Regions from separate parts of the Arthrobacter sp. TMN-50 genome, predicted to be linked through region 1. Evidence: predicted binding sites of a transcription regulator. Region 1 holds the regulator's gene; the other holds the start of a gene.
The links. Region 1 encodes LexA, which represses DNA repair genes until DNA is damaged. Its sites were predicted from a motif close to TCGAACANNTGTTCGA; they were not measured.
Positions count from the first base shown of each region.

Region 2: a site for LexA is predicted at 2,313-2,328, ahead of ACX80A_RS07115 (HNH endonuclease signature motif containing protein). Genes of this name have one in related genera too.

Region 1 is NZ_JBTNDG010000007.1:30,983-45,861, forward strand. It holds gene ACX80A_RS09995 (MFS transporter) at 1-96, shown strand, start outside; gene ACX80A_RS10000 (TrmH family RNA methyltransferase) at 89-997, opposite strand; gene rplT (50S ribosomal protein L20) at 1,045-1,449, opposite strand; gene rpmI (50S ribosomal protein L35) at 1,547-1,741, opposite strand; gene infC (translation initiation factor IF-3) at 1,853-2,881, opposite strand; gene ACX80A_RS10020 (DUF1844 domain-containing protein) at 3,225-3,677, shown strand; gene ACX80A_RS10025 (MFS transporter) at 3,713-5,017, opposite strand; gene ACX80A_RS10030 (SseB family protein) at 5,053-5,946, opposite strand; gene priA (bifunctional 1-(5-phosphoribosyl)-5-((5-phosphoribosylamino)methylideneamino)imidazole-4-carboxamide isomerase/phosphoribosylanthranilate isomerase PriA) at 5,943-6,701, opposite strand; gene ACX80A_RS10040 (hypothetical protein) at 6,742-6,900, opposite strand; gene hisH (imidazole glycerol phosphate synthase subunit HisH) at 6,903-7,541, opposite strand; gene hisB (imidazoleglycerol-phosphate dehydratase HisB) at 7,538-8,155, opposite strand; gene ACX80A_RS10055 (histidinol-phosphate transaminase) at 8,239-9,348, opposite strand; gene ACX80A_RS10060 (LysM peptidoglycan-binding domain-containing protein) at 9,510-9,869, opposite strand; gene lexA (transcriptional repressor LexA) at 10,322-10,978, shown strand; gene ACX80A_RS10070 (ATP-dependent DNA helicase) at 11,030-13,051, opposite strand; gene hflX (GTPase HflX) at 13,044-14,588, opposite strand; gene ACX80A_RS10080 (class I SAM-dependent methyltransferase) at 14,853-14,879, shown strand, end outside.
Region 2 is NZ_JBTNDG010000003.1:164,450-179,328, reverse strand. It holds gene speB (agmatinase) at 1-539, shown strand, start outside; gene ACX80A_RS07120 (thiamine pyrophosphate-binding protein) at 540-2,210, shown strand; gene ACX80A_RS07115 (HNH endonuclease signature motif containing protein) at 2,382-3,932, shown strand; gene ACX80A_RS07110 (hypothetical protein) at 3,961-4,101, shown strand; gene ACX80A_RS07105 (FAD-dependent oxidoreductase) at 4,290-5,417, opposite strand; gene ACX80A_RS07100 (class I SAM-dependent methyltransferase) at 5,410-6,129, opposite strand; gene ACX80A_RS07095 (type III polyketide synthase) at 6,130-7,260, opposite strand; gene ACX80A_RS07090 (SRPBCC domain-containing protein) at 7,324-7,794, opposite strand; gene ACX80A_RS07085 (hypothetical protein) at 7,866-8,843, shown strand; gene ACX80A_RS07080 (hypothetical protein) at 8,965-9,642, shown strand; gene ACX80A_RS07075 (Tex family protein) at 9,711-12,065, shown strand; gene ACX80A_RS07070 (transglycosylase family protein) at 12,164-12,880, opposite strand; gene ACX80A_RS07065 (acyl-CoA thioesterase) at 13,207-13,638, shown strand; gene fdhA (formaldehyde dehydrogenase, glutathione-independent) at 13,725-14,879, opposite strand, start outside.

The sequences.
Region 1 (14,879 bases):
TTGGCCGTCATCGGTCTCGCCGTCGCCCTGGCCAGCGGGCGCATGGACCGACGCGCCACAGCGGACCTGCCTGCCGAACGGGTCGCGGTCAGCTGAGGCGCTGTGCCCTCGCTGAGGCGTAGAGGCAGACCGTCGCCGCAGTCCCCACGTTGAGACTCTCGGCCTGCCCGTAGATGGGTACAGCCACCCGGTGATCCGCGCCCTTGAGGACGACGTCGGGCAGTCCCTGCGCCTCATTGCCAAAAAGCCAGGCCGTCGGCGCCTCAAGCTGGGCCTCTTCCGCGTCGGCGGTTAGGACTGGTGAGGGCGCCAACCGACGTCGCGCGCTCCCCTCCTGCAGAACGTCGAGGTCGACGTCGCCATACCCGTCGGCTGCCAGCACCGTGATGCCGCGGTCCCGCAGGGATGAGAGCACCAGGTCCAAATCGGCACCCAGGACCACCGGCAGGTGAAACAGCGAACCGACGGTGGAACGGACTGCCTTCGGGTTGTACAGGTCGACGCTCGACGACGTCAGCACCACCGCGTCGGCGCCCGCCGAATCGGCTGCCCGCAGGATGGTCCCGGCATTGCCGGGATCGCGTACCTCGACCATCACCGCAACCAGTCGGGGCTCCTCCGCGAGCACCGCGTCGAGCGAAACATCCACAAAGGCGCAAACAGCAATCACACCCTGTGGCGTTACGGTCGAGGACATCTCAGCCAGGACTTCCTCGGTAACGAGCCGTGGTGCCGGCTGGCCCTCGAACAAGCCGAGCTCAGCATGACGCTCGAGGCACTCCTCCGTAATGAAAAGCTCCTCAACCACCGCGGGCGCGCCAGCGGCCTCGCGAGCTGAATGCAGGGTCAGTGCCTCACGGACGGACTGCGGGCCCTCGGCGAGGAACCGGCCCTGCCTTAAACGGGCCGGACGCCCCGCGAGCCGTGCCACTTCCTTCACCCGATCAGCTCGGGGGTTGGTCATCGGCGGTGCCGCAGGGCGTCCAGTGTTATTCATGTACTGATGTTCCCAGTAATCCGGTCAGGCCGGAAAACGAAAGCCGGTTATACCTTGGCAGCCGATGCCTGAGCCCCAGCGGGAGCTGAGGTGTCGGCGGGCAGGGAGTTCTTGGCAATCTGGACCAGCGCGGAGAACGCATTGGCATCGGAAACTGCAAGTTCAGCCAGCATACGACGGTCAACCTGGATCTCAGCGGCCTTCAGGCCCTGGATCAAACGGTTGTAGGTCAGGCCGTTGGCGCGGGACGCAGCGTTGATGCGCTGGATCCACAGGCGACGGAAGTCACCCTTACGCTTGCGGCGGTCACCGTAGCTGTAAACAAATGAATGCAGCAGCTGCTCTTTGGCCTTGCGGTACAGGCGTGACCGCTGACCCCGGTAGCCCTTTGCCCGCTCGAGAATTACCCGACGCTTCTTGTGGGCGTTTACCGCCCGCTTCACACGTGCCACGTGCGTACTCCTTCAGTAGATCTACCGGCGCGATGGTGACGGCCCATCCTGCAATTAGCAGTGGACTGGGCCAGCCCCGGTTAAGTTGGTGGGTGAGTTAGATGCCGAGCATCTTTTTGATGACCTTGGTATCGGCCTTCGAGACAATCTTGTCGCTACCGAGACGGCGAGTCAGTGTGGAGGGCTTGTGCTCCAGGTAGTGGCGGCGGTTAGCCTGCTGGCGCTTGAGCTTGCCGCTTCCGGTCAGCTTGAAACGCTTCTTGACACCGCTGTGGGTCTTCATCTTCGGCATGAGAACCGATCTCCTTTGGTTTCCACCCGCGACTGCAGGTGGCTCGTACGGCACCCGCGGGGGTGCCTGCGGGTTTATTCGGGTGCCTGGTGGCTCCGAAGGGCGTGAACCCTAGTCGGAGGTTCCTGGCTTAGGCCGGCTAGGCGTACTCCGGGGAGCCGCCTTACTGGCAGGTTTCGGTGTTGCTGGCTTCGGCATGGCGGTCGGCTTGGGAGCCGCCATCGGCTTGGGAGCCGCGACTGGCTTGGGAGCTGCGGCAGGCTTCGCAGCCGCTGCTGGCTTCTCCGCTGCCTTCGCCGGCGTCTTGGCCGGAGCCTTCTCCGCAGCCTTGGGCGCCTCGGCTGCAGCCTTGGCCGCCTTCGCGGCTTCAGCCGCTGCGGCTTCCTGATCGGCCTTGTCCTGAACGGCCTTCTCACGATCGACAATTTCCTGCGCGGCCGCTTCCTTGGCTGCAACTTCGGCCGCAATCACTTCCTGCGCGGCCGCTTCTTCTGCCGCTTCGTGGGAAGCGGTGGTCGAGTAGCCATCAGGGAGCAGGTCCGCGAGGCTCTGCGTCATCGGTGCCTTGTCCGGGGTGGTGTCCAGCTTTTCGGTACCAGCCTTCACTGCCTCGTTCGCTGCCTTGGCGTCGGCGCGCTGGGTGGCGCGTCGCGCCTCGGCCTTGGCTTCGGCCTTGTTCTTGACCGGTCCGATGACCATGACCATGTTCCGCCCGTCGATGCGTGGAGTGGACTCCACGATGCCGACCTCGGCAACATCTTCGGCGAACTTCTGCAGCAGGCGGATGCCCATTTCGGGCCGCTGCTGCTCACGTCCGCGGAACTGGATCATGGCCTTGACCTTGTCGCCGGCACCCAGGAAGCGCATCGCGTGGCCACGCTTGGTCTCATAGTCGTGGGTGTCAATCTTCAGGCGAAACCGGATCTCCTTCAGAACCGTGTTCGTCTGATTCTTGCGCGCCTCACGGGCCTTCACAGCGGCTTCGTACTTGTACTTACCAAAATCCATCAGCTTGGCAACCGGAGGCTTGGCCTGCGGTGCAACCTCAACAAGATCAAGGTCTGACTCGGAGGCAAGACGGAGAGCATCCTCAATACGGACGATGCCTACCTGTTCGCCCGCAGGTCCTACCAACCGCACCTCAGGGACGCGGATACGATCATTGATTCTTGGCTCGCTAATGTGTTGCTCCTGAAATCTTAGGAAGTGTCACCACGTGCAATAGAAGAAGGCCCCCGACTGCACATGCAATCAGAGGCCTCGATGATCGGTGCGCTCCACAAATCGTGGAACAGTACTGTCTGAGATGGTCACCTCGGACAGTACACACCGACCTTACCCGGCTGCCACCATGCTTCGAAAGGAAACACCTGGCAATCGCGGGTGGGAGAAACTCCGCTTGCAGACTGGAGTGATGTTTTTCATGGCCGTTGCGGGCATAAAAAATACCGACCTCCAGTCGGTCTGTGACAAGCTTACCAGCATGAGCACTCCGGCCAGTAATCAAACCAGCGCACGCAACATCTTCCAGGCACCCGGGACCAGCGGCACCCCCGCCGGGGAGCCGTCGAGCGAGGATCCCTTGGCTCAGGCAGCCGACGAGGACGGTCGGCAGGTCCGGCGCGACATCGCCGAGGTCAGCGCCGTGGAGCTGATCATGACCTCCGCACTGCATCTGATGAGCGCCGCCGCCGTGAAGTGTGGGCTCGCCGAGGGCGACGACGCCGAAGAGCTCAAAGACCTGGACGAGGCCCGCAAAATTATCACGGCCCTGGCCGGGTTTGTGACAGCAGCGGCACCGGAGATCGGCGGCCAGCACGCCGGCCCCCTGCGCGATGGCCTCCGCTCCCTGCAACTGGCATTCCGTGAGGCATCGATCATCCAGGACGCACCCGGCAAGGGGCCCGGCGAAAAATTCACCGGCGCGGTCAACTAGGTATCATTCCCGGGGTCCCGCCGCAGCGGGCCCCGCTAGCGCCGCCGTCGTCGTACCTGTTGTGCTCCCAGACCGAGCAGGCAGATTACGACGGCGACCGCGCCCACGGTGGTGAAGGCGGCCGACGGCCCGACAGTGTCGATGGTGATCCCGGCCAAGGGTGCGCCGAGCGCGACACCCGAGGTCAGCGCCGAGCCGTACCACCCCATCGCCTCACCGCGCCGTTCCTCCACCACGAGGTCAGCTACCCGCTCGGAAGCTGCGGAGAGGACCGGCGCGCACAGGAGACCCGGCAGGATGGACAGGAGACACAGAGTCAGGGTGTTCTCGGCGAACCCCATCGGGATGGTGAACAGGCCCATCATCAGGAGCAGCAGCAGCGGCGACACCGGCCGGTGCAGCGCCCCGTAGATCAGCCCGCCGACCACCGAGGCAGCACACCAGGCGGCGAAGACCAGTCCCAGTTCGCCCTCACGTCCCGTCTCCTCCAGGGCAGCGACAATGCCTACCTCGGTTCCGGCGAGCACCATTCCTGCTCCTGCAGCGACCACCATGACCACTGCCACCGCGATGGTCAGCCAGGCGAAGCTGCCGGCTACCCGCTCCTTCAACGCAGACCGTCCACGGGTGGAGCGTGCCCCCGGGTACAGCTCGGCGGATGCCTCACCCACGTGCGCTGGTGCCGACGCGACCACGGCACCCACGGCTGCCGCCTCGTCTTCGGCGTCGGTAGGGTCGACGGACGCCGAACCGAGCTGTTCACTGCGGGTCGGCGGGTTGAACCACATCAGGAACAAGCCTGCCCCGGCGGTCGCGAACCCCACGAGGGTCAGGCCCAGCACGGTGGAGACCTGCGTGGCCAAAACGACGCCCAGCGCTGGCCCCACCATGAAGATCATCTCGGTGCCGATCGCGTCCAGGGTGAACGCCGTCCAGCGCTTCTCCCCGGTCACCATCACGCCGAGGGACTGCCGGACCACCGAGAACGCGGGAAGGGTGAACAGCCCACCGATCAGCGCGGCAAGGAGCAGCCACTCGTAGGACAGTTGCGGGGCGACGGACCAGATCACGGCTTCGGCGACGACTGAGGGGATCAGGGCTTTCCGCAGCCCTGCACTATCCACCCGGCGGCCCCGCCACGGGGCTCCCACGGCGATGCCGATGGTCAGGAGTGCCGCCACAGCACCGGCTTCCGCGTACCCGCGGTCCAGGGTCTGGACAACGTGAAGGGTCAGCAGGACACCGGCTGCTGAATGCGGGAATCGGGCGATCATGCCGACGATCAGCAGACGCCGCACCGGGACGATGCGCAACAGGTCCCGGTAGAGGGCAAAATTCATGTGGTTCACTTTTCTGCGGGTCTACCCGCACCTTCTCAGCGGGTCAGGACCACCTCGAGGGAGTCGACCCGTTCCACAAATTCTCTGTCACTTCGCAGCCGGCTCTGCAGCTCCTGGACCACAGCGCGAACGGCGTCCCCGTGCAACCCGTCGCGCAGCGTTACCTGGAGACGTACCTCGGGCCCCGGGCCGCCGCCGGGTGCCAGTGTACCGTCTGCTGAACGCGCCGGGACCCCGCTGCCAGGGCTCACTGCAACCCGCAGAATTGCTGGTTCCCCGGCGGTGGCCTGAGCCACCAGGTCAGCGACCCTCGGGTCGCTGTAGGCGGGCTCCCACGGAAGTTGCTGGGCCAACGCCCACAGTGCCGGGCGACGCACCACGAACGTGAAATCTGCGCCCGGGTCGATCACCAGCAACTCCGATTCGTCAGCCACAGCCGACAGTGCGGCGCGTGGAGCGTAGACGGCGACGGGCCGGGCATCGGGATGCCACGCCGTGAGGGCAGCCGCTGAGCTGAAGACCGGCAAGGCGGTCCGCCCGTCGGGTGCTGTGAGGGTCACGAGTGCCATGTCGGCTTCCTTGTCCCCCGTCTGGCCCTCTGCCGACCCGTCGTGCTGCCCGGCAGGTTCCTGCCCGGCAGGTTCCCTACCGGCAGGTTCGCTACCGGCGGCGAGCTGCGCTACCACTGGCACGAAGACCCGAACCCCGGCGAGGGCGGCCAGCACGCCTGCCTCGTCACCCTCGCCGGCAAGCAGCCGGTTCACCGCCGCGGTGTAGGCGGGCGGTGCGGCGCCGTCGTCGTCGTCAAAGTTGTGCAGCGGGTTTCCGTCGCCGCTCAGGTCACGACCCGCCCACGGTTGGCCCGCCGAATCGGTGGTGTTGACCGCGAGGGCCGCGGCAATGTGCGCCGGCAGGTGCCGCTCGCTCACACCCGCGGCTCCGGGTGGCCGGCGACGTCGAGGGCCTGGGGCAGCGTGAACGCGCCGGCGTAGAGGGCCTTGCCCACGATTGCTCCTTCCAGACCGTGCGGCACCAGCTGGCGCAATGCTGCGAGGTCATCGAGGCTGGAGATCCCGCCGGACGCGACCACGGGGCGCGACGTCCGCTCCAGCACCTGCTGAAGCAACTCGAGGTTCGGGCCGCGGAGGGTGCCGTCCTTGGTGACGTCGGTGACGACATACCGGGAGCAGCCGGCGTCTTCGAGGCGCTGCAGGACCTCCCAGAGGTCACCGCCCTCTTCGGTCCACCCGCGTGCCGCGAGAGTGGTGCCGCGGACGTCCAGCCCGACGGCGATCTTGTCGCCGTAGCGGGCGATGGCGGCCGCGGTCCACTCGGGGTGCTCCAGGGCGGCGGTGCCGAGGTTCACCCGGTGCGCGCCGAGTTCGAGGGCAGCATCGAGGGAGGCGTCGTCGCGGATGCCGCCGGAGAGCTCCACCTTGATGTCGAGCTCGTTGACGACCCGCTTGAGCAGTTCCCGGTTCGAGCCGCGGCCGAAGGCGGCGTCGAGGTCCACGAGGTGTACCCATTCGGCGCCGTCGTGCTGCCAGGCCAGGGCCGCCTCAAGGGCGTCTCCGTAGCCGGTCTCGCTGCCGGCCTCGCCCTGCACCAGGCGGACGGCCTGACCGTCAACAACGTCAACGGCGGGGAGAAGCTCAAGAATGGGCGATTCAGTAAAGGGGCTCATCGGGTGGTGACTCTTTCGTAGCTGTCGGATGTCTCGAGAATCAGAGGTCGGTCAGGGTCAGGAGGTAGGCAGCTAGGAGCGCCATTCCGGCCAGCACCCAGAAACTGATGATGAGGGCCTTGTGCGACTCCTGCCGCCGGAAGGAGATGGCCCCACCGATCAGCAGGCCGGACAGGCCCATCAGCACTATGCTCCACATGGTTAGCGCAACCCCGCTGTCCAGTTGGACAGCAGCCGGGCACCGGCGTCGCCCGACTTTTCCGGGTGGAACTGGGTGGCGCTCAGTGGCCCGTTCTCGACCGCGGCGATGAATGGTCCACCGTGGTCGGCCCAGGTCACCATGGGCGGTTTCATGGCTGGCTGGGTGACATCGAATTTCCATTGCTGCACCCCATAGGAGTGAACGAAATAGAACCGCTCCTCCTCAATGCCGTCGAACAGGGTTGACCCCTCGGGTGCTGTCACCGTGTTCCAGCCCATGTGCGGAACGACGTCGGCCTGGAGCCGCTCAACGGTGCCCGGCCACTCGCCCATCCCCTCGGTCCTGACGCCGTGCTCGACCCCCTCATCGAAGAGGATCTGGAGTCCGACGCAGATTCCCAGGACGGGCCGGCCGCCGGCCACCCGTCGGCCGATCATGCGCAGCGCGTCGACGTCCTTCAGCCCCTTCATCACCGTGGCGAAAGCGCCGACGCCGGGCACCACGAGACCGTCGGCGTTGAGGACGTCGTCGGGCTTGGCACTTAGCGTGACCTCGGCGCCGATGTGCTCAAGGGCGCGCACCGCCGAGCGGATGTTCCCTGAGCCGTAGTCGAGAACTGTGACGCGTGGCGCGCTCATAGTGCCCCTTTGGTGGAGGGGATGCCGTCGACCCGTGGGTCCGGCTCCACTGCGGCGCGGAGCGCACGGGCAAACGCCTTGAACTGGGCTTCGACAATGTGGTGGGGATCCCGCCCGCCCAGGACCGTCATGTGCAGGCAGATCTGGGCGTGCAGGGTGATGGCTTCGAAGACGTGGCGGGTGAGTGAACCGGTGAAGTGCCCGCCAATCAGGTGGTACTCCTGGCCTGCCGGTTCGCCCGTGTGGACTAGGTAGGGCCGGCCTGAAATGTCGACGACCGCTTTGGCCAGGGCCTCATCCAGGGGCACAGTGGCTTCACCAAACCGGCGGATACCGGCTTTGGTGCCGAGGGCTTCACGGAGCACTTCACCGATGGTGATGGCGACATCCTCGACCGTGTGGTGGGCGTCAATGTGGGTGTCTCCGGTGGCCCGGACCGTGAGGTCGATCAGCGAGTGCTTGGCCAGCGCAGTGAGCATGTGGTCGTAGAAGGGCACGGAGGTACTGATCTCCGCGCGACCGGTGCCATCGAGATCCAGTTCGACGAACACGGACGATTCGCTAGTGGTCCGTTCCCGGCTCGCGGTGCGTCCGACGGTGGTTTCCACGCTCATGGCTATCCTTCGATTGGTACGTAGCGGATGGGTGACGGTAACAGACTCACAGGGGTGCCGCATCGAAACGGCCTCCTCCCAGTCTAGGAGACGGTTTTCCCAAGCAGGGCCCTGAGGGCGTCAAGGAACACTGTGGTCTCCGTCTCGGTGCCTGCGGTAACCCGCAGATGACCGGGAATGCCGACGTCGCGAATCAGCACCCCTGCCTCGAGGAGGCCCTCCCAGATCCGGTGCGAATCCTCAAGCCCACCGAACAAGACAAAGTTCGCATCCGAGGGCACAGGGGTCAAACCCAGTGCCCGCAGGCTCTCAACGATCCGGTCGCGCTGGGTTTTGATGTTCTGCACGTTGGCGAGCAGCTGGGTCGAGTGTGTCAACGCCGCATTGGCTGCCGCCTGGGTGATGGCTGACAGGTGGTAGGGCAACCGGACAAGGCGTAGCGCGTCAGCGACCTCTGGTGCAGAGGCCAGGTAGCCAAGCCGCGCGCCAGCCATGGCAAAGGCCTTGCTCATGGTGCGGGACACCACAAGACGCTCGCGTCCCTTCAACAGCGTTAAAGCGCTGACGGTGTCTGAGTGGGCGAACTCAGCGTAGGCCTCATCAACAATGACGATGGCGTTGGCCTTACCGCTCGCCTCGTAAACCGCTTCCACCACATCCAGACCCAGGGCGGTCCCCGTCGGGTTGTTGGGCGAGCAGAGGAAGACCACGTTGGCGCCGGAGTCGTGCACCTGACGCGCGGCGTCTTCGGCGCCCAAGTTGAACGATTCGTTGCCTTCACCGGGGAGGTAGCGCGTGCCGGTGCTGCTGGCGAGCAGAGGGTACATGGAATAGGTCGGTGGGAAACCGATCGCCGACCGGCCAGGCCCTCCGAAGGCCTGGAGGAGGTGCTGCAGCACCTCGTTGGAGCCGTTGGCGGCCCACAGATTATCAACAGTCAACCCGTGGCCCAGGTAGCGCGCGAGGTTGGACCGCAGGTCACTGAACTCCCGGTCAGGGTAGCGGTTCAGTCCGCCGACTTCCCGGCTGACCGCATCAACAATCGCCTGCCTGACGTCGTCGGGGACGCCGTAGGTGTTCTCGTTGACGTTGAGCAGGATAGGCACATCCAACTGGGGTGCCCCATAGGGATGCTTCCCCCGCAGATCATCGCGTAGGGGCAACCGGCTCAACCGCTCAAACTGTTCGCTCACCTGTCAAGGTTATGCGCCGAGCCGTGCAAGAGCAGAATCAGGGGAAACCTTGAACGTCCCGCCCCGACGTATTGCCGGCAGCCGAGACTGGCTGGCCGGGCCGCCGTGGAGGGCGCGACTCGAAAGCGTCCCCCGGGGTGTGAATCCCCTGGTGGATGGTCTTACCGATTGGTCGGGACGTCCAACTGCTGTCCGGCTTGGAGAACTGACGTACCCAGGCTGTTGAGTTCGACAATTTCGGAGACCACGTCGCGCGGATCGCGGTCGGGAGCGAACTCAGTGGCAATCTGCCAGATGGTTTCGCCCGCGGCGACGCTGACGCTAGCAGTCTGGGTGACCTCTCCGCCTTCGGCTGCGGCCTTGGCGGGCGAGTTGAAGAACCCTGACAACATCAGAACGGCAGACGCCAGCAGGACAATTGGCAGCCCGACCAGCAGGAGCCTGCCCCTGCGGGTGAGTCGAAGCTTGGCCGCGCCGTTCTCGGCGACGGGGGAATTCTGGTGTGTGGTGATGACAGACATGGATAGACCTCTCTGTACTCTCGAATCAGTCCATTCGAATCCGGGTTTCACACCGAACCAACCGTGACGGTTGAGGATAGTGTTCGAGCGAAAACCAGGCTGGCCTGTTTCGTTCGAACCTATCTTCGAATTACTGCTTTCTTATTTTTAGCACTCATTGACGAACTTTGTCGAGACACGATCGAACAAATGTTTGAAAACGTGTCCCAACTCCCTTACCGTTAGGGCAAGGCTGAAGGTTCGGTTCCAGCAGAAACCAGCACATCATCTGCCTCTGACAAAATAAGCTCGGCCCCCGAAATTCCGGGATCAGCCGGGGTACATGGATTCTTATCGAAGGGATAGCGACCGTGAAAGAGTCCGACGGACCACTGGATGAACAGATTTCGGAGCTGGCCCCCACTCCGCTTCCGACGCGCGGTCGCCCCCGCGGCCGGCAGGTACCCAAGGGCATGACAGCCCGGCAGAAGAAGATCCTCGAGACCATCCAGCGGGCCATCGGTACGAACGGCTACCCGCCGTCGATGAGGGAAATTGGGGACACGGTAGGGCTCGCCAGCCTGTCGAGCGTCACGCATCAACTGTCACAGTTGGAACGGATGGGCTATCTCCGCCGCGACCCGAAACGCCCCCGCGCCATGGAGATTCTGCTTCCGCTGACACTTGACCACGATCACAAGAGCGCGCCCGAGGGATCAGATCCCAACGGCCCGTCGGAAATCGGCGGTGCGGTGGACGCAGCGATGGTGCCGCTGGTTGGCCGGATTGCAGCAGGCGGGCCGGTCCTGGCTGATCAGGTCATTGAGGATGTGATGCCGTTGCCGCGTCAGCTGGTCGGCCATGGTGACCTGTTCATGCTCCGCGTCTACGGCGACTCGATGATCGACGCGGCCATCTGCGACGGCGATTGGGTGGTAGTCCGCCGTCAGCAGGAGGCGCAGAACGGCGACATTGTGGCGGCTTTGTTGGATGACGAGGCCACAGTGAAGACCTTCCGGCAACGCGACGGCCACACTTGGCTCCTCCCGCAGAACACCCAGTACGAGCCGATCCTTGGCGATTTGGCCACGATCATGGGCAAGGTCGTCTCCGTGATGCGCGCTCTCTAGCAGCACACCCACCACCCCGCACTGCGGGGTTCGGGAGAGTGTCTCGACGCGTTAGGTGCCGGGTTCTTCGGCGAGGCGCTGGAGGACGCCCACTGCGGTCGCTTGATCGGTCGTCGACCAGAAGGGTGGCAGCGCGGCGCGCAGGAACGACCCGTAGCGGGCGTTGGCTAGCCGGGAATCGAGGATCGCCACTACTCCCCTGTCTTCGGTGGCCCGGATGAGCCGTCCGGCTCCCTGCGCCAACCGGACGGCAGCATGGGTCGCTGAAACGCTCATGAAACCGTTGCCGCCGGCCTTGGCTACCGCCCTGGTCCTGGCGGTCATCAGGGGATCGTCCGGTCGGGGGAAAGGTATCCGGTCGATGGTGACCAGCCGACAGGACCTGCCCGGGACGTCGACGCCCTGCCAAAGAGACATGGTGCCAAAGAGACACGTGTTGGGTTCATCGGAGAACTGTTTGACCAGCGCCGACATCGAGGATTCGCCCTGGCACAGGATCTCGAAATCGACCCTCGGACGGAGCACCTCGGCTGCTTCCTCGGCGGCCCGGCGGGAAGAGAAGAGTCCTAGCGCGCCGCCTCGGGACGCCTTGAGAAGGACCTCGAGTTCGTCGAGCTGTTCTGCCGAGGTACCTCGTTCGGGCTTCGGCAGGTCCTTGGCGACGTAGAGCACCCCCTGCTTCGGGTAATCGAACGGACTGCCGACGTCGACCCCCGTCCAGGAGGGAGCCGAAGCTCCGGCAAGGCCCAGCGACCCGGCAACCGGCCCGAACTCGGAGCCGATCGCCAACGTTGCCGACGTGAGCACGACGGTGTGATCGGCGAACAGTCCCTCACGCAGTTTCCCCGCCACCGACAGTGGAGCAATGTTGATCGTGGCCGGTGCGGCGTCGTCGGGCTGCGAGTACCCGGTGCCGGGCGAAAAGGTGCTGGGCCGTGATGCCCACAGCACTTCGCCCGCGGGGGTGGCCGTGAGGAGGCGCTCACACAGTTCGAAAACCGCCAGCACATGGGACTTTGCCAGCTGGCGTCCGCCGTCGGCTGGTGTGGGGCCGTCCCCCTTGGCGTCTGACAGGACGGCGCGGCAGGCCTCGCGGACCTGGGTGATCGCGGCTTCCTGCTCCTCGGTGAGCCCGGCGGCCATCAGGCCGGAGGGGATTCCCTCCACTGTGGACTCGAAGAACCGGTTCGCCGAATCCAGGGATTCGGCGCTGACGGACAGATGCCTGCGCGTTGCTGATCCTGCGGCAGAGATCATGCCGGTCGAGAGCTGCCCGGACACCGCGCCGGTGACGCGGTCGTGCAGTTCGTGGGCTTCGTCGATCACGACGACGTCATATTCGGGGAGCACCGCCAGCCCCTCGAAGGCACTGATGGCGAGCATCGCGTGGTTGGTGATGACGATGTCGGCGTCGCCGGCCTTGGACCGCGCCCGTTCGCTGAAGCACTCGGCGGCGACCGGGCACTTCTGTGCGCCGAGGCATTCCATGCTGGTCACCGACACCTGGCGCCATGCCTGCTCACTGACACCGCGGGTGAGCTCGTCACGATCGCCGGTATCGGTGGTCTCAGCCCATTCCCTGAGGCGGACCACCTCGCGGCCCAGCGGTGTGGCGGGGCCGGCGGCTGGGTGCGGGGCTGCTGTGTCCTCCCCCATGCTGAAGAGTGCCTCGGGTGCACCTTCCTCAGGGAAACCGCCGCCCGTCTTGTGTTTGCACACGTAGTTGCCGCGACCCTTCAGGAGCACCACATCGACTGGCCGGGGCAGTTTTCCTTTGAGCGCTTTCAGCAGCCGTGGCACGTCACGTCCAACGATCTGTGCCTGGAGGGCCAGGGTAGCCGTCGAGACGATGGCCGGCTTCTCATGAGTCAGCGCGTGGGAGATCAGCGGGATCAGGTAGGCCAGGGACTTGCCGGTACCCGTGCCCGCCTGAACCAGCAGATGATCGCCGGAGGTCAACGCCTCGGCGACCCGCTGAGTCATTTCATGCTGGCCAGCGCGGTTCTCGCCGCCCATGGCTTCGACAGCTGCATCAAGGAGTTCCAGCGGCCCGGGGGTCCCGCTGTCAGGCATGCTGGCGGAATTCCTCCAGGTCGGCTGCGAGACCCTCGCGAACCATCACGTCGAGGCGGGTCCCCGCTTCGACATGCTCAAGATTCAGGATTTCCGCGTCGGACTGGTGCAGCCGGCTGACGACGTCGCCACGTTCGTAGGGCACCAGCAGGGTTAGTTTGACGCTGGGACGGGGAATCGCGGCGCTCACGGCTTCCAGCAGTTCGGCGATGCCCTGACCGGTGCGGGCCGAGACCACCACGTGTCGCGGCTCACGCTGGCGGAGGCGCTCGATGACGAACGGGTCTGCTGCGTCGGCCTTGTTCAGGACAATGATCTCCGGAACCTTGCGGGCATCCACCTCGGAAAGGACCTCCCGCACCGCGGCGATCTGACCTTCCGGATCGGGGTGGGACACATCCACCACATGCAGGATCAGGTCCGAGTCGGCAATCTCCTCCAGCGTGGAACGGAACGCCTCAACGAGCTGCGTCGGTAGCGACCTAACGAACCCCACGGTGTCAGCCAGGGTGTAGCCCAGCCCATCGGCCGTTTCAGCCTTGCGCACCGTCGGGTCGAGGGTCGCGAACAGCGCATTCTCGACCAGGACGCCGGCGTCAGTCAGCCGGTTCAGGAGCGAAGACTTGCCCGCGTTGGTGTATCCCGCAATCGCTACCGACGGGATTTCATTACGACGGCGGTTGGCGCGTTTGGTTTCGCGTGCCGGTTTCATCGCGCTGATTTCGCGCCGCAGTTTGGCCATCCGGGTGCGGATCTTCCGCCGATCCAGTTCGATCTTGGTTTCACCTGGGCCACGGGAACCCATACCGGCGCCTGCACCACCGACCTGGCCGCCGGCCTGACGGGACATCGAGTCGCCCCAGCCACGAAGCCTGGGAAGGAGGTACTCGAGTTGGGCTAGCTCAACCTGGGCCTTGCCCTCACGGGATTTGGCATGCTGGGCGAAGATATCGAGGATCAGTGCGGTCCGGTCGATAACCTTGACCTTGACGATGTCCTCCAGCCCGCGGCGCTGGGAGGGGGAGAGCTCACTATCGACAATCACGGTGTCGGCTCCGGTGGCCACCACGATGTCCTTAAGCTCCTGGGCTTTACCTGAGCCCAGAAAGGTGCCGGGATCCGGTTTGAGCCGCCGCTGGACGATTCCGTCGAGCACCTCGGAGCCGGCGGTGGCGGCAAGCGCGGACAGCTCGCGCAGGGAATTTTCGGCGTCTTCGGCCGTACCTTCGCTCCAGAGTCCGGCGAGAACAACCCGTTCCAGGCGAAGCTGACGGTACTCGACCTCGGTGACGTCCTCGAGCTCGGTGGACAGGCCTGCAACGCGCCTCAGCGCGCGTCGTTCGTCGAGATCCTGTTGGTCTCCATCGTAGGACGACCGTTCGCCGTCGCTCGCCGAGGAAGGACCAGCGAAACGGTTTCCGGCGCCCTTCGCGGACGCCACCTCATCCTTGGCCAGGATCCTATCGATGACTGCCTGAATTTCAGCTGGGCCGATCTCCGGTTCCGGCGTGGCCGGTCCCCCGTTACTCGTGGACATACGCTCCCTAAAGTGGTGTTCCTCAATGGTAGTCTCCTCCACCGTCATCGGGTGAGGTGATTCACTGAGCGCGCAATCAACCCCTTCGGCCTGGATCCGGGCGAAACGTGGGCAACCTGGACCCGAGGGGTCAATCTGGACCCCCGGGTTGGAAATGTTACTCCCAGCCGCCCAGATTCCTCACCGGAATCGTTCGCCGGGCCTAGGGCGCCCACCCGCCGTCGGTTCCGGAAAGCCCCAGCCCCTCGGCTACGCTGGTTTGTTATGGATTCCCACTACTTCAGCGCCCAG
Region 2 (14,879 bases), on a different contig from region 1:
TGCTGCACTTCGATGCGCACCTCGACACTTGGGACACCTACTTCGGCGCCGAGTACACGCACGGGACCCCCTTTCGCCGCGCCGTCGAGGAGGGAATTCTCGACACCGAAGCGATCTCCCACGTGGGGACCCGCGGACCGTTGTACGGGGTGAAGGATCTAGAGGATGACCGACGGTTCGGGTTTGGCATTGTCACCTCCTCCGATGTGTTCCGACAGGGTGTCGACGAGGTGATTGCCAAGCTGAGGGACCGGATCGGTAGCCGCCCGCTCTATATTTCCATCGACATTGACGTCCTCGACCCGGCGCACGCCCCCGGGACGGGGACACCCGAGGCCGGCGGCATCACCAGCCGGGAGCTATTGGAGATTCTCCGCGGGATGCGCGGCATGAACCTGATCGGCGCCGACGTTGTCGAAGTGGCCCCCGCCTATGATCACGCGGAGATCACCGGCGTCGCCGCGTCACACATCGCCTACGACCTGGTGAGCCTGATGGCGGATCAGGCAACTACCAGCACCCGTACAGAGGAACGTTAAATGGTTACCAGTGACAGTGTCGCAACAGCACCCCCACAACCCCTGACCGGAGAGCGTAATGGCGGGGACCTCGTCGTCGAGACCCTCAGTGCCCTCGGGGCGACCACGGTCTTCGGGATTCCAGGTCAGCACGCGTTGGGATTGTTTGACGCGCTGTCCCGGTCGGAGCTGCGCTTTGTGTCCTCACGGGTGGAAAACAATTCGGCTTTTGCCGCCGACGGGTTCTCCCGCGCGACCGGGCAGGTTGGTGTGTTGTTCCTGTCCACCGGACCCGGTGCGCTCACGGCACTCGCCGGACTGCAGGAGGCCTACGCCACCGGAGTGCCGATGGTGGTGATTGCCAGCCAGATTCCCCTGGAGGGTCTTGGTGCCCGCCGCAAGGGCATGCTGCACCAGCTCGATGACCAGAAGGCGTCCGCGGCCAACGTCACCAAGAGCCAGCGACTCATCCAGCACGCCTCAGGTATACCATCAGCCATTCAGGACGCGTGGACCGAGGCTGTGTCCTCCCCCCAGGGGCCGGTCTGGATTGAGGTACCGCAGAATGTGCTGCTCGACCCCGTGATGGTGCCTCAGGTGGAGGACGCTCTCGCCGAGCCCTTCGACAACCCGCCCAGGGTCGAACTGGTCCGCGAGGCAGTGAAATGGCTGACCGAATCCAGGCGGCCCGCGATTGTCGCCGGCGGCGGCACCCGTCGCGGCCACGCCGAGGCCTGGTTGCTGTCCATCGCTGAGAAGCTCGGCGCGCCAGTGCTCTGCTCACCCGGTGGAAACGGGGCGTTCCCTTGGAACCACGAGCTGTCACTTCAGGCGTGGGTGGAGGATCGCTACATCACTGAGGTCCTTGAAGACGCCGACGTGGTCCTGGTGATCGGATCATCCCTCGGCGAGGTGACGAGCAACTACTTCACCCTGGAACCGCGTGGACGGATCATCCAGATCGATGCCGAGCCTCGCGTGCTCGAATCCAACCGTCCGGCCCTGGGCATCCGTGCCGACGCTGGTCAGGCGCTCGCCGCCCTGGATGAGGCGCTGCCTGTGCTGGCCCGCGATCGCACCGCCGGGTACGACGCCGTCGCGCTGGTCGCCGAGACCCTCGCCAAGGTGCAGGGCCGCCTGGATTCTCAGGATCTGGGCATGGAACGAACGTTCATGGCCGACATCCGGGCAGCTGCGCCCGCCGGGTTGCAGACCTTCTGGGACATGACAATCGCCGCGTATTGGGCGTGGAGCTGCTGGGACGCCAAGGATGGCCAGTTCCATTCCGCTCAGGGTGCCGGTGGCCTCGGCTACGGCTTCCCTGGAGCGATTGGCGGCGCCGTCGGGCTGGGGGAGCGCGTGCTCGCCGTGTCCGGCGACGGGTCGTCGATGTACTCGATTGCCGAGCTTGCCACCGCCAAGCAACACAACCTTCCGGTCACATGGCTGATTGTCGACGACGGCGGCTACGGGATCCTGCGCGAGTACATGGAGGGCGCGTTCGGGAAGGCCACTGCCACCGAGCTGACCCGGCCCGACTTCGTGAAGCTTGCCGAAGCCTTTGGCGTGCCAGCGGTCAAGGTCGCCCCGGGCGATGTGCGGCAGGCACTGGAAGACAGTTTCGCGGCCGAGGGGCCCAACGTCGTCGTCGTTGAAACCTTGCTGCGTCTCTTCGCCCCGACGCACCTCTAGGCCCGCATGCCTCCAGTCCTTGCCACCCTTTTTCGAATCTTCAAATACGTTCGGCGGGGCTGATTGAGGCGTGCTGGGGCCCGGTTTCCGTCTAAAAAAAACTTGAAAAAGTTTTTGGGGAGGGCCGGTCCGGGACCTTATTTTGTCAGAGCCCGATGATGGAATGGGGGTATGGAAAGCAGTAACGCTTCTTCTGCCGGGTCGGGATTCCCTGCCGATTCCGGTCCGGGTTCCGCCCACGACGGCGGGGCCACGGACACGGCTGCTGGGACTACCGGCGGAACATCTGGCGTGTTTGGTCCCGGCGGCCCGTTGAGCGTCGACGCCATATGGACCGCGCCGGTGGTCAAGCCGCCGGAGCGCCTGCCGAAAAAGGATTTAACTGATTCTCAGACTGACATTCTGAATTTCTTTAGGGTCGGATCGGATCCGGATGAGCGGGCGCGTTCCAGTGAGGAACCACCAGCATTGACTGGTCGGCTCGGGTTGGCGGCGGTCGCCGGTTTGGACTCTGCCCAGGCACTGGATGCGTTGAAGTACATCGGCGAGGCCAGATCCTGGCTTGATGCGCAGGAAGCCAAGCTCGCCACCCGGGTCCTGGATCTTCAAACTGAACGGGGCCACGCAGGCAGCGGAGAATTGGGCTACGAACAAACCCTCGCCGCGAGTGAGATCGGCGCCGCCCTGCACCTGCCGGAACGCACCGCTGCGTTCTTACTGGACCACAGCGTGCTGCTCACCCGGCATTGCCCGACGACGTTGAACGCGCTGGAGCGGGGCAGGCTCTCACGCCGTCACGCGTGGGCGGTCGCCGAAGAGACCAGCAGTATGCCCAACACCATGACCGGCGAGTTTGCCGCCGGCTACGAACAAAGGCCCATCACGTTGGCGGGTCGGACGACGGTGGCGAAGTTCTGCCGCCAGGCCCTCCGGTTACGGGAGGAACTCCACCCGGAATCGATCACGGTCCGGCACCGGAAGGCCGTCAGGGACCGCGGAGTCTTCCTCAACCCGGTCCACGACGGGATGGCCTGGTTCGAAGCCTATCTTCCCGTCGAGCAGGCGGCAGGGATTTTCCACCGGGTCGATACCGCGGCCCGGAACCTGCAAGGCCCCGACGAACCCCGCACCCTCACCCAATTACGCGCCGACGTCCTGGTAGACGTCCTCACCAGCGCCGGAACCACCGGCCACATGACCAGCGGACACCTGACAGACAGACACCTGACAGACGGACCCGAACCCGCCGGGGACACCGGGTCGGAATCCGCTAGCGGGTCCGACGGCGACGCGGGTACTGGTGCCGGGAAGAACGCCGGCCACGGGTCGAGCGGGTCGAACGGCGGGAACGGTGAACCCGTCCAGTCGCGGGATGGTGATGGGTATTGGGGTGTTCAGGCGAGGGTGTTCGTCACCGTCCCGGTGCTTACCCTGTTGGGCGGGGATACGCCGGGGGAGTTGGAGGGGTATGGGCCGATCGATCCGGAGACCGCCCGGAAACTTGCCGGGCATGCGTCCTCGTTCACGAGGATCCTCACTCACCCCTTCACCGGGGCCAGGCTCGGCGCTGATGCGGGCACGTATCGGGTGCCGAAGGACTTACAGGACGCGGTGAGGGTGCGGGATGGGACGTGCCGGCATCCGGGGTGTAACCGGTTGGCGGTGTTCTGCGAACTCGACCACACCATCCCCTGGGCGGGGCGGGAAAACCAGTTACGGTAACCTCGCCTGCCTATGTAAACGTCACCACATGTTCAAAACCGAAGGCTACTGGCACTACACCCAACCCGAACCCGGGACCATCATCGCGATCTCCCCCGCCGGGGAAACCTACCTCACCAAACCAGACCCACCACCAACACCACCACCGGAAACCCCACCACCGTTCTAAGCATCCCGGTGGCCCGGCGCAGCTCCAATGCGCCGCATAGCCAGAAGCCGCACAGCCAGAATCGGTTCCGGTCCCAGCCGTCGAGGTGCGGGATCTGGTGACCCAGAACATGGCCGACCCATCAGGTCTCGTTTCTCGGCGGAAATGAGCGGAAGGGGTGAGCGGAAAGGAAAGGGGTGCGGGATGGGTTACTGCATCGTGAAGGCGCGGGCGATGGCGTCGTGGGCGGCTGGCCTAGCGGCGACCCGACCAAACAAGGCATTGCGTGCGGACAGCACAGGCTGCGGCAGTGGCCGCCCCAACGCCATATTCAGATGAGCCTGCCGGGCCGCCGTCACCGCCGCTCGACGACGGCGCGCGTCGAACGCAGCCAAATCCCGGCCGACGTCGCGGCCATCCACCAGCGAAGCCTTGACAATTGGCACCAGCTCGGTGGCATCCAGCCAGCCCAGATTCATCCCTTGCCCGCCGATCGGGCTGACTTGGTGGGCAGCGTCGCCAATAAGGACCGTCCGGCCAGCAACGAAGCGACGGGCCAGCAGCCGCTGCACCGCGAACGCGCTCAGCATCGAGGTGCTCGCAACCTCTACGTCGACGCCGGTCCGCACGCGGATGAGGTCCGCCAGAACCTCGGGAGTGGGAGCTGACACCAACGACGGTGTCCGCACCACCCAGCGCCGCACCCCGTCAGGCAGCGGAAAGGACTCGACAATCCCATCGGGCTCGAGATACAGCACCGCCGTCGACCGGTCCACTGACTCGTCGGCGAAGTCACCCATGAGGTAGGTGTCCGGGTACCGCCGCAACGACGCACTGATGCCGGCACTGGTGCGCACGGTGCTCCTCCCGCCGTCGGCCCCGATCACCAGCTGCGCCTGCAGTACGTCGCCCGTCGACGTCGTCACCAGCATCGACCCGCCAGCGTCGTGGACATCGGTCACTGCCACACCTCGACGGAGGGCACAGGGCGCGACGGCGGCGAGCCGGGTTTCCAGCACCTGCTCGGTCTGAATCTGGGGTAGGGCGAGGACAAATGGGTAGTTGCACGGCAGGCCGGCGAAGGATAGCCGGGTTACCTCCCGCCCAGCGCTGCGGGCCACCCCCTGATGAATGGTGACGCCTTGGGCAATCAGGTCCTCCGCGACGCCGGCCCCAGCCAGCGCCTGCAGCGCGGGCGGATGGATGCCGATGGCGCGCGAATGAGTGCTGCGCGACGTCCGTTGCTCCAGCACCAGCACATCGATCCCCGCCTGACACAGCATGATCGCTGCAAACAGGCCTACTGGCCCGCCGCCCACCAGAATCAGGTCAGGCACGGGACGCGCGGTGAATCAGCAGGTTGTGGAACGGGAACCTGCCCGTGACCTCCCAGCCTGGCGGGACCACCGCACCGAGTTCGGCTGCCCTGTAGCTGCGCCGGATCGATGTCAGCCCGTCCTGGCGGATCAGTGACCGCCGGAGCGGGAGGGTGCCCAGGGAGAAGAGCGGGTAGGCTAGCCGGCTGCGTTCAATGTCGTTGTGGACGGCGATACCGCGGCTCAGCTGCTCCGAGTCGGCCAGAAGCCCGCCGAGTTGCCTCGGCGTCAGATGGTGCAACAGATGGTTGGAGGTGACGACGTCGAACCGCTGGCCCTCGGCGACCAACTCGGCGCTGAACGCCCGCCGGAAGGTGAGCCCAGGCAGGGGCGGCCGGGAGGTGGCGAATGCGTGTGCGCGCTCGTCGGGGTCAATGGCGAGGATGGAGAGCCGCAGGCCGTCCCGCGCCGCCCACCGGGTGAAAGCCCGGGGCATGTCGCCGCCGCCCGATCCGATGTCGAGCAGGGTCGAGGGGCCCGAGGCCGATAGCTGGGGGCGGATCTGTGCCGCCCAGGTGCGCCGCCAGCCGGCGACCGTCGCGTTGATCAAGCCGAACTGGGCGTACGTTCGATCCAGCAGCACCGGATCGCAATCCGGCTTGTCCATTTCCTCAACCGCGTTAACGTCGCGGTGCGCGAGGAAACCATTCTCGCGATGCGCGAGGAACTGCACTCAGGGACCCACCTTGGTGAACAATGCGGTTTCGACGGTCAGCCCAGGCCCGAACGCCATCGAGCAAATCCGCTCATTTTGCCCCGTGAACGGCTGATCGAGAATGTGCTTCAATACGAACATCACCGTAGCGCTGCTCATGTTGCCGTAGTCGCGAAGGGTTTCCCGGGCGGGCACCAACTGGTCCTCTTTCAGATCCAGCTTGGCTTCCACCTTGTCCAGGATGCTGCGCCCGCCCGGGTGGATGGCCCAATGCTCAATGTCCTTGTACTGCTTCTCCGCGAGGGTCTCATCCCGGGCCAGGAGCGGCTCCAGCGCCCCCACGATGTGCTCATCGATAATGTGCGGCACATAGGTTCCAAGCACCATCTCGAAACCCTCATCGCCGATATTCCACGCCATGGACTCCTCTCCGACCGGCGTCAGGACCGTCTCGAAGAAGTCAAGGCTGAGGGCGGGAGCCGTGGCAGTGTATTCCCTGGCACTGATGACAGCAGCGGCCGCCCCATCGGCGAACAGCGACGACCCCACAATGCTGTCCGGGTTATTCGACGATCTGACGTGGAGGGAGCACAGTTCGGCCGCCACCACCAGCACGACGGCGTTCGGCTCGGCCTCGCAGAAGGATTTGGCGGCGCGCAATGCGGGGAACGCAGCGTAGCAGCCCATGAAGCCGAGGTGGTAGCGCTGTGTTGCGGGGCTCAGCCCAAGTGCGCGAACCACCTTGTAATCCGGTCCGGGATTGAAAAAACCGGTACAGGAAACGGTAATCACATGAGTGATGTCGGACGCCTCGATGCCCTCGGCGGCGGCGAGTGCCCTGCTAGCTGCATCGACAAACAGTTTGGTGCCCTCCGCCGCGTACACCTCGTTGCGGACCTTGGTGCTGGGCGACAGAATGCGCCGTTCCGTCGAGTCGAAAAACACCGGATCCCCGGACGGCGCTTCGAGGGTCATTTCCTTGACAGCCGTATACCGGGTCTGGATTCCTGACGAATCAAACGCGGCACCCACCAGGCGCGTGCCCAGCCGGCTCAGGCCGGGTTGAGCGGCGAAGACGTCTCTCACATCGGACTGCACCATGACGGTCTCGGGAACGGCGGTTTCGAGGGATCTCATGATTACTGTCATAGCTCATTCTTAGGGGTGCGAGCCCGTTAAGACAATGTGATCGGCTACCCCGGCGAACAAGTCCTAGCTGTTGCCGGGAGCCGGGTACTGTGCGTTGTCGTTCTCCAGAAGGGCCTGCAGGTTTGTGAGGACGGGAGACCACTGAGCGCTGACCAACTCGACATCGGACGGTGCCGTGAGCCGGTCGTGCACCAGACGAAAACGCATTCCGCCGCCGCTAATCTCTTCAAGATCGACGGTGACACGGCTGGCGGAGTCCTCCTGCGGATCGGTCAGCCCATCCTCGCCGTCGGGCACCTCACGGAACGTGTACGACAGGTGGGTGGGCTCGGTAGCCTCCAGCACGACGCCGTGATGGGTAACGGCTTCGGAGCTTCCGTCGTAGAAGCGAATCGGGGAGCCGGGGACCCAGCTGGATTCCAGCCGCCGCCCAAACCAGTAACGTCGCGTCACCTCGCCGTCGGTCAGGGCTTCCCAGAGGCGCAGCGGGGAGGTGGCGATCTCGGTCTCATGCACAAATGCAGGCTCAGTCATGAGATCAGAGTAGCCCAGGCCTGTACCGTTGAAAGCCCAAACATCCGCTGACACTCTCGCCGAGGAATGACATGCACCACACCCAACCCTCACCTCATCCCCGCCGGCGTGCCGGAGTGCCGATTCTCGTGTTCCTGTGCTTCTTCCTTACCGCCTGCGTGGCGGGTAACCCGACGGAGAGCGCCGCGACGACGCCTGCCAGCGAGGCGCCGCAGGCCCTTCCCAGTGTGACTCCCACCCTCGAACCTGAGCCACTCCAGCTACCCGGAGGCGGCACCGACCTGTTTCCTCGCTACCGGTTGGTGGGGTTCAGCGGGCACCCGACGTCGGAGGGTATGGGTCGGCTCGGGATAGGTGACATCGACGAGCGGGTCAGGGAAATGGAACTGCTCGGTGAGCAGTACGCGGACGGACGCAAAGTGATGCCGGTACTGGAACTGATCACCGTCGTCGTGCAGGCCTCGCCGGGAGACGACGGGCTTTACCGCGCCCCAGCGTCCGACGAGTTCATTGCGACCTATCTGGCGGCAGCAAGGCGGCATGACGCGATGCTCCTGCTCAACATCCAGCCCGGCCGTTCCACCATGACCAAGGAGGTCGAGCTGCTGGAGGAGTGGTTGAAAGAACCCGACGTGGGCCTCGCGTTGGACCCGGAATGGGACATCTCCGGGGATCAACTCCCAGGCCAGTCGTATGGGCAGACCTCAGGGGAGGAGATCGATCACATCGCCAGCTACCTCGACGCCCTGGTCTCCAAGCATCAGTTGCCGCAGAAGGCACTGGTCTTCCATCAGGTTTCGGCATCAGTGGTGACTAATCAGAGCGCAATCAAAGAGTACGACGGCGTCGAGGTCATCAAAAGCGTGGACGGGATCGGCGCACCTGGCTCGAAGGTGGAAACCTATAATCAGTTGATGCTGGGACTCCCGCCGACAGTGAATCCCGGCTTTAAGCTCTTCTTCGAAGAGGACACGGTTCTCGGACCCTTGATGCTGCCGCCGGACGTCCTCGGCCTCCGGCCAGAGCCGGACTACGTTCTCTACGAGTAGCCCGCCGACAGAATGCGCGCAGCTCACCAAACCTTCGTCGGACGGGGTACGAATGATAGGTAAGCCCAGACCGGACGCACTTCCCGGTCCGGGGCACAAATCCTGGAAGGCAAAAGAAACCATGCTTGGCAGAACAGCAACGATTATAGGCATCTCGGTAATTACCGCCGGCCTGATCTCCGGATGCGGCGGGATGGAAGACAACCCGCTCAACGTCAACAGCGCACCGCAGACCGTCGAGGGTGCGAACGTTGCTGATACTCCCGACGCAGGAGTGGTTGCTGCTTCCCTGGGCGAAGATCCGTTGCAATTGGGTGCCAATGGGGCCAAGCTCTGCTCGGTTGAGCCAGCCTTGGGGTACCAGGAGTACACGGTGCTGATCCACAATGAAACCCTCGAATCGTTCACCATTGACGACGTCAGCCTCGGCTCGCCGTCGGGCGTCACCTTGGATTCTGCGGAGGTGACCCCGGCCAACCGCGGTGGCCACGGAACCCACGGCATGGCTGATGGAACCGTCATGGGCGGTGGCGACGAACACACTGGCACCCACGGCGCTGGCAAAATGGCAGGCGAGAAGGACATGCCCGAGAATGTTTTTTTCACTGAACCCGTGCCGGCGGTCGGCTACAAAATCTCCACGCTTGAGTACCTCAACGTGGTGGTCTCGGTGTCCCTCGACGAAGGCGCCGAGAGAGGCTCTTCCGAGTTCGTCAAGATCGACTACTCAACCTCGGAAGGTTCCTTCACCGGCCAGCATCCGCTCGCGATCACCATCGACAGCGACTCCTGCGCCTAACCGAATTGCCCGAGCGGCCCGGGCGGGCTGACAGTCCAGCTGGAACCTTCCGCCCACAGTAGGCGACAATGGCTTACGTGTTACCTTTGACCTCCGACGCCACCATCTTTCATCTTCTCGCCTCCGAATTGGGAGTTCACGCCTGGCAGGTGAAAGCCGCGGTTGACCTGCTCGACGCCGGATCAACCGTGCCTTTCGTTGCCCGGTACCGTAAGGAGGCCACCGGGTCCCTCGACGACGCTCAGCTACGGACCCTTAATGAGCGGCTGGGCTACCTGCGCGAACTGCAGGATCGCCGTCGGGCAATCCTTGAGTCAATCGAGGCGCAGGGGAAGCTCACCGACCAGCTGCGTTCCGCCATTGCAGGCGCTGACACCAAGTCCCGGCTGGAGGACATCTATCTACCCTTCAAGACCAAACGGCGTACCAAGGCACAGATCGCCCGGGAGGCAGGTCTGGAACCGCTCGCCGATGCGTTGGTGACCGACCCCTCGCTGGACCCAACCGTGGAGGCGGCCCGATACGTCACCGGGGAGGTGTCGGACGCCGGGGAGGCGCTCGCCGGGGCTCGCTCCATCCTGGTAGAACGCGCGGGCCAGAACGCCGACCTGCTGACCTCGGCACGGGAGAGGCTCTGGAAACAGGGCCTCATGCGGTCAAAGGTGCGCGCCGGTAAAGAGACTGAAGGGCAGAAGTACGCGGACTACTTCCAGTTCGCGCAGGCGCCCTCCACCATGCCATCTCACCGTGTCCTCGCCCTGTTCCGCGGTGAGAAGGAGGGGGTGCTTGAGCTCGCCATCAGCGAAGCGGACCCGGCGGACACCGCAGAGTTTGACCGGGCGCGGACCACGTATGAAAATTCGGTGGCCGCGGTGCTCGGAATAGCTGGCGTCGGCCGGCCAGCCGACGCCTGGCTCACTCAGACGGTCCAGCAGGCGTGGCGCCGGGTTCTCGCCAAACTCTCGCTCGACCTACGGGTGCGCCTGTTCGCTGCCGCGGAAACCGAGGCGGTGCGCGTCTTCGCTGCCAACCTCCGGGACGTGCTGCTCGCCGCGCCCGCGGGAGGGCGAACCACCCTCGGACTTGACCCCGGGCTGCGCACCGGAGTGAAGGTGGCGGTGGTGGACAGTACAGGCAAGGCGGTAGCCACGGAAACCGTCTACCCGCACGCTCCGCTGAAAAAATGGGACGCCGCGCTCGCCGCCCTCGCAAAACTCGTTACCAGGTACGACGTCGAACTCATCGCCATCGGTAACGGCACTGCATCGCGGGAGACCGACAAGCTCTCCACTGAGCTGATCAAGGCGCTGCCGGAGCGGAAACTGCAAAAATTGGTGGTCTCAGAGGCCGGCGCGTCAGTGTATTCGGCGTCAGCCCTGGCATCCGCTGAACTGCCCGATCTTGATGTGTCCCTGCGCGGTGCTGTGTCGATCGCGCGGCGTCTGCAGGATCCGCTCGCCGAACTGGTCAAGATTGACCCCAAGTCGATCGGGGTCGGCCAGTACCAGCACGATGTGACGGCCGCCAACCTGGAACGGTCGCTGAACGCGGTGATCGAGGACTGCGTCAACGCCGTCGGCGTGGATGTGAATACCGCGTCGCCTTCGCTCCTGACCCGCGTGGCCGGTGTCGGCCCGCTGCTCAGCGAGAACATCGTGGCCCACCGCAACGCCAACGGCCGCTTTGCCCGCCGGGCGGACCTGCTGAAGGTGCCACGCCTCGGGGCGAAAGCCTTCGAGCAGTGCGCAGGGTTCCTGCGGGTATCGGGCGGCACTGAGCCGCTCGACGCCTCAAGCGTTCACCCGGAGGCCTACGGTGTGGCCCGTCGGATTCTCAGCGCGGGCGGCACCTCGCTCCGCGAGGTGGACCTGACGGCCTTCGTCGACGATACCTTCGGTCTACCGACCATCAAAGACATCGTCGCCGAGCTGGAGAAGCCAGGACGCGATCCCCGGCCCGAATTTGTGACGGCTTCCTTCTCGGATGGAGTGGAGAAGATTTCCGACCTGATACCGGGGATGATGCTCGACTGCGTGGTGACCAACGTCGCGGCCTTCGGCGCCTTTGTCGACGTTGGCGTCCACCAGGATGGGCTGGTGCACATTTCGGCCATGTCGAACCGCTTCATCAGCGACCCGCACGAGGTGGTGAAGTCGGGCCAGGTGGTCAGGGTCAAGGTGCTTGAAGCAGACCCCGAGCGCAAACGGATTTCGTTGACCCTACGGCTCGACGACGAATCCACCGGCTCCGGTGGGAAGCCAGAGAAAGGCAAGCCCGCCGTAGGTAAACATGCTGGACGGATGCCAGCGACTCCAGCCAAAGCGCCGCCTGCCAATACTTCTCCAGCCAAAGCGCCGCCTGCCAATACGACTTCAGCCAATACAGCGATGGCCGAGGCCCTCCGGAAGGCAGGCCTAGCGTAGCGCAGGGTGGGGTGGGCATGCCCAGACGACGACGGCGGCCGTCCGGGATAGTCCGGACGGCCGCCGTCGTCAGTGGCTTAGCTAACTACAGCGTGATGCTATGAAGCTGGGAGCTGGAGAACGTCACCGGTGAAGATGAGGTCAGCGTGGATAACGGTGTCAGCGTTAGCCTCGTACAGGGCCTGCCAGCCACCCACAACGCCCAGCTTCTCGGCGATCGTGCCGAGAGTGTCGCCGGACTGGATGGTGTAGGTGTCACCGCTGAGAGCGGGTGCAGCGACAGGGGCCTCGACAACGGGGGCCGCAACAACTGGAGCCGGGGCTACAGGAGCCTGCACGACGGGCGCCGGGGCTACCGGAGCCTGCTGGATCTGAGGCTGAATCTGCTGAGCCTGAGCCTGCACGGGTGCCTGGGCAACTGGAGCAGGTGCAACTGGAGCCTGCTGCATTGGTGCGGCCGAAGGGTTGGCTCCACCGCTCAGGCCGAGCTTGGCCGAGCATGCTGGCCAAGCGCCCCAGCCCTGACCCTGCAGAACATTCTCTGCTACAGCAATCTGCTGGGTGCGGCTGGCGTCCTGAGGAGCGCCCTGCCCGCCGAAAGCGGCCCAGGTGGAGGGGGTGAACTGCAGTCCACCGGAGAAACCGTTTCCGGTGTTGATGCCCCAGTTTCCGCCGCTTTCGCACTGTGCGAGGGAATCCCAGGTGCTGGCGGGTGCTGCGTTAGCTACACCAGCGGATGCTCCGAGGCCAAGGCCCGCGAGAGCGACGACGGCAACGCCGCGGCGCGCGGTAGTACTGAATTTTTGGTTCTTCATGGGTCAGATGCTCCGAAAGGCCACCAACGCTAGTTCCGTCCCCGGACATCTTTGCGCCGTTGCTCGCCTCGACTGTTTTAGAGGTCTGGTCTGTGGTGGCTACCGGACGAGCAACGTCGGGTGGATTGGCAGCACCGGGCATATTCCGTCACTGTCTTCAAGGAGGTGATCTCCGAGGAGGTGGTGGCGGGGGTGTTTCCCTGAACGGGTTACTGTCTACGGTAGAACAGATTCTAATCGTTGCCAAATCGAGACATGTCGCTGCTTGACGAAAGGGCGGAAAAGGGATGGGTTCGGATGCCCAAACGCTAACCTCTTGGGTGCCGATGCGGTGGTCCGATATGGACGCCTATGGGCATATCAATAATGTACAGGTTCTTCGGCTTCTGGAGGAAGCCAGGATCCACGCCTTTGGGCCGCCCGGCGGGACGGGAGCCGAGGGTGATCAGCCTCCGGTCGCAGTGTTTTCCTCGATAGACCCGGACACGCAGGCTCTGGTGGTTGAGCACCGGGTCAGGTTTGTCGACACCCTCGACTACCGCAATGTTCCAGTGCGCATTGACGTCTGGGTAAGCGCCATGTCACCAGCGAGTTTTACCCTTGCCTACCGGATCCATGACCCCCGCTCCGAGGCAGTGTGCGTGAAGGCAGAAACAATTCTCGCTTTCGTGGACACAAACACGGGGAGCCTGCTCCGTCTGAGTGGGGCACAGCAGGACGCCCTCTCACCCTTTCTGGGTGAGCCGCTGTTCACGTGATCCGGCTCCCGACAGCGTAGGGACCGCCATAGCGTAGGGACCGCGGGCGGCGGCGCCCGCGGTCCCTACGCGCTCAGGTGCTCCTGTTACGCAGCGACGTACCCGTGGGGGTCAAGCACGTACTTGGTGGCAGCGCCCGCGTCGAACTCCTCATAGCCGCGGGGAGCGTCAGTCAGGCCGATCGCTTTGGCGTTGACTGCCTTGGCGATCTGCACCTTGTCATGCAGGATCGCCATCATCAGACCGCGGTTGTACTTCATCACCGGACATTGGCCAGTGGTGAAGGACAGGGACTTGGCCCAGCCCGTGCCGAGGCTGAGGGACAGCGAACCTACCTTAGCGGCGTCGTCGACCGCTCCCGGATCACCCGTGACGTACAGTCCCGGAATGCCCAGGGCGCCGCCGGCGGCGGTGATGCTCATCAGGGAGTTCAGCACGGTGGCCGGTGCTTCGTGCGACGCATCGGCACCATGACCGCGCGCCTCAAATCCCACAGCGTCAACTCCGCAATCCACTTCCGGCACGCCCAGAATCTGGGCGATCTGGTCCTTCGGATCGCCCTTCGACACGTCGACCGTCTCGCAGCCGAAGCTGCGGGCCTGGGCCAGCCGCTCCTCGTTGAGGTCGGCGACGATAACGACGGCGGCACCGAGCAGTTGCGCTGAGACCGCTGCAGCAAGCCCCACCGGTCCCGCACCCGCCACGTATACGGTTGAGCCGACCCCCACACCGGCGGTCACCGCGCCGTGGAACCCGGTGGGGAAGATGTCCGAGAGCATGGTCAGATCCAGGATCTTCTCCAGCGCCTGATCCCGGTCCGGGAACTTCAGCAGGTTCCAGTCGGCGTAGGGGACCAGCACGTACTCGGCCTGGCCGCCCACCCAGCCGCCCATGTCCACATACCCATAGGCGCTGCCCGGGCGGTCGGGGTTAACATTCAGGCAGATGCCTGTCTTGCGTTCCTTGCAGTTCCGGCACCGCCCGCATGCAATGTTGAAGGGCACCGAACAAATGTCGCCCTTTTTGATGAATTCCACGTCGCGGCCAACCTCGACCACCTCGCCGGTGATTTCATGGCCAAGCACCAGATCGGAGGGGGCGGTAGTACGGCCCCGGACCATGTGCTGGTCGGAGCCGCAAATATTTGTTGTCACAGTTTTGAGGATGACCCCGTGGTGAACCTGCCGGCCGATATTGGCCGGGTTGACTCCGGGTCCATCCTTGAGCTCGAAGGTGGGGTA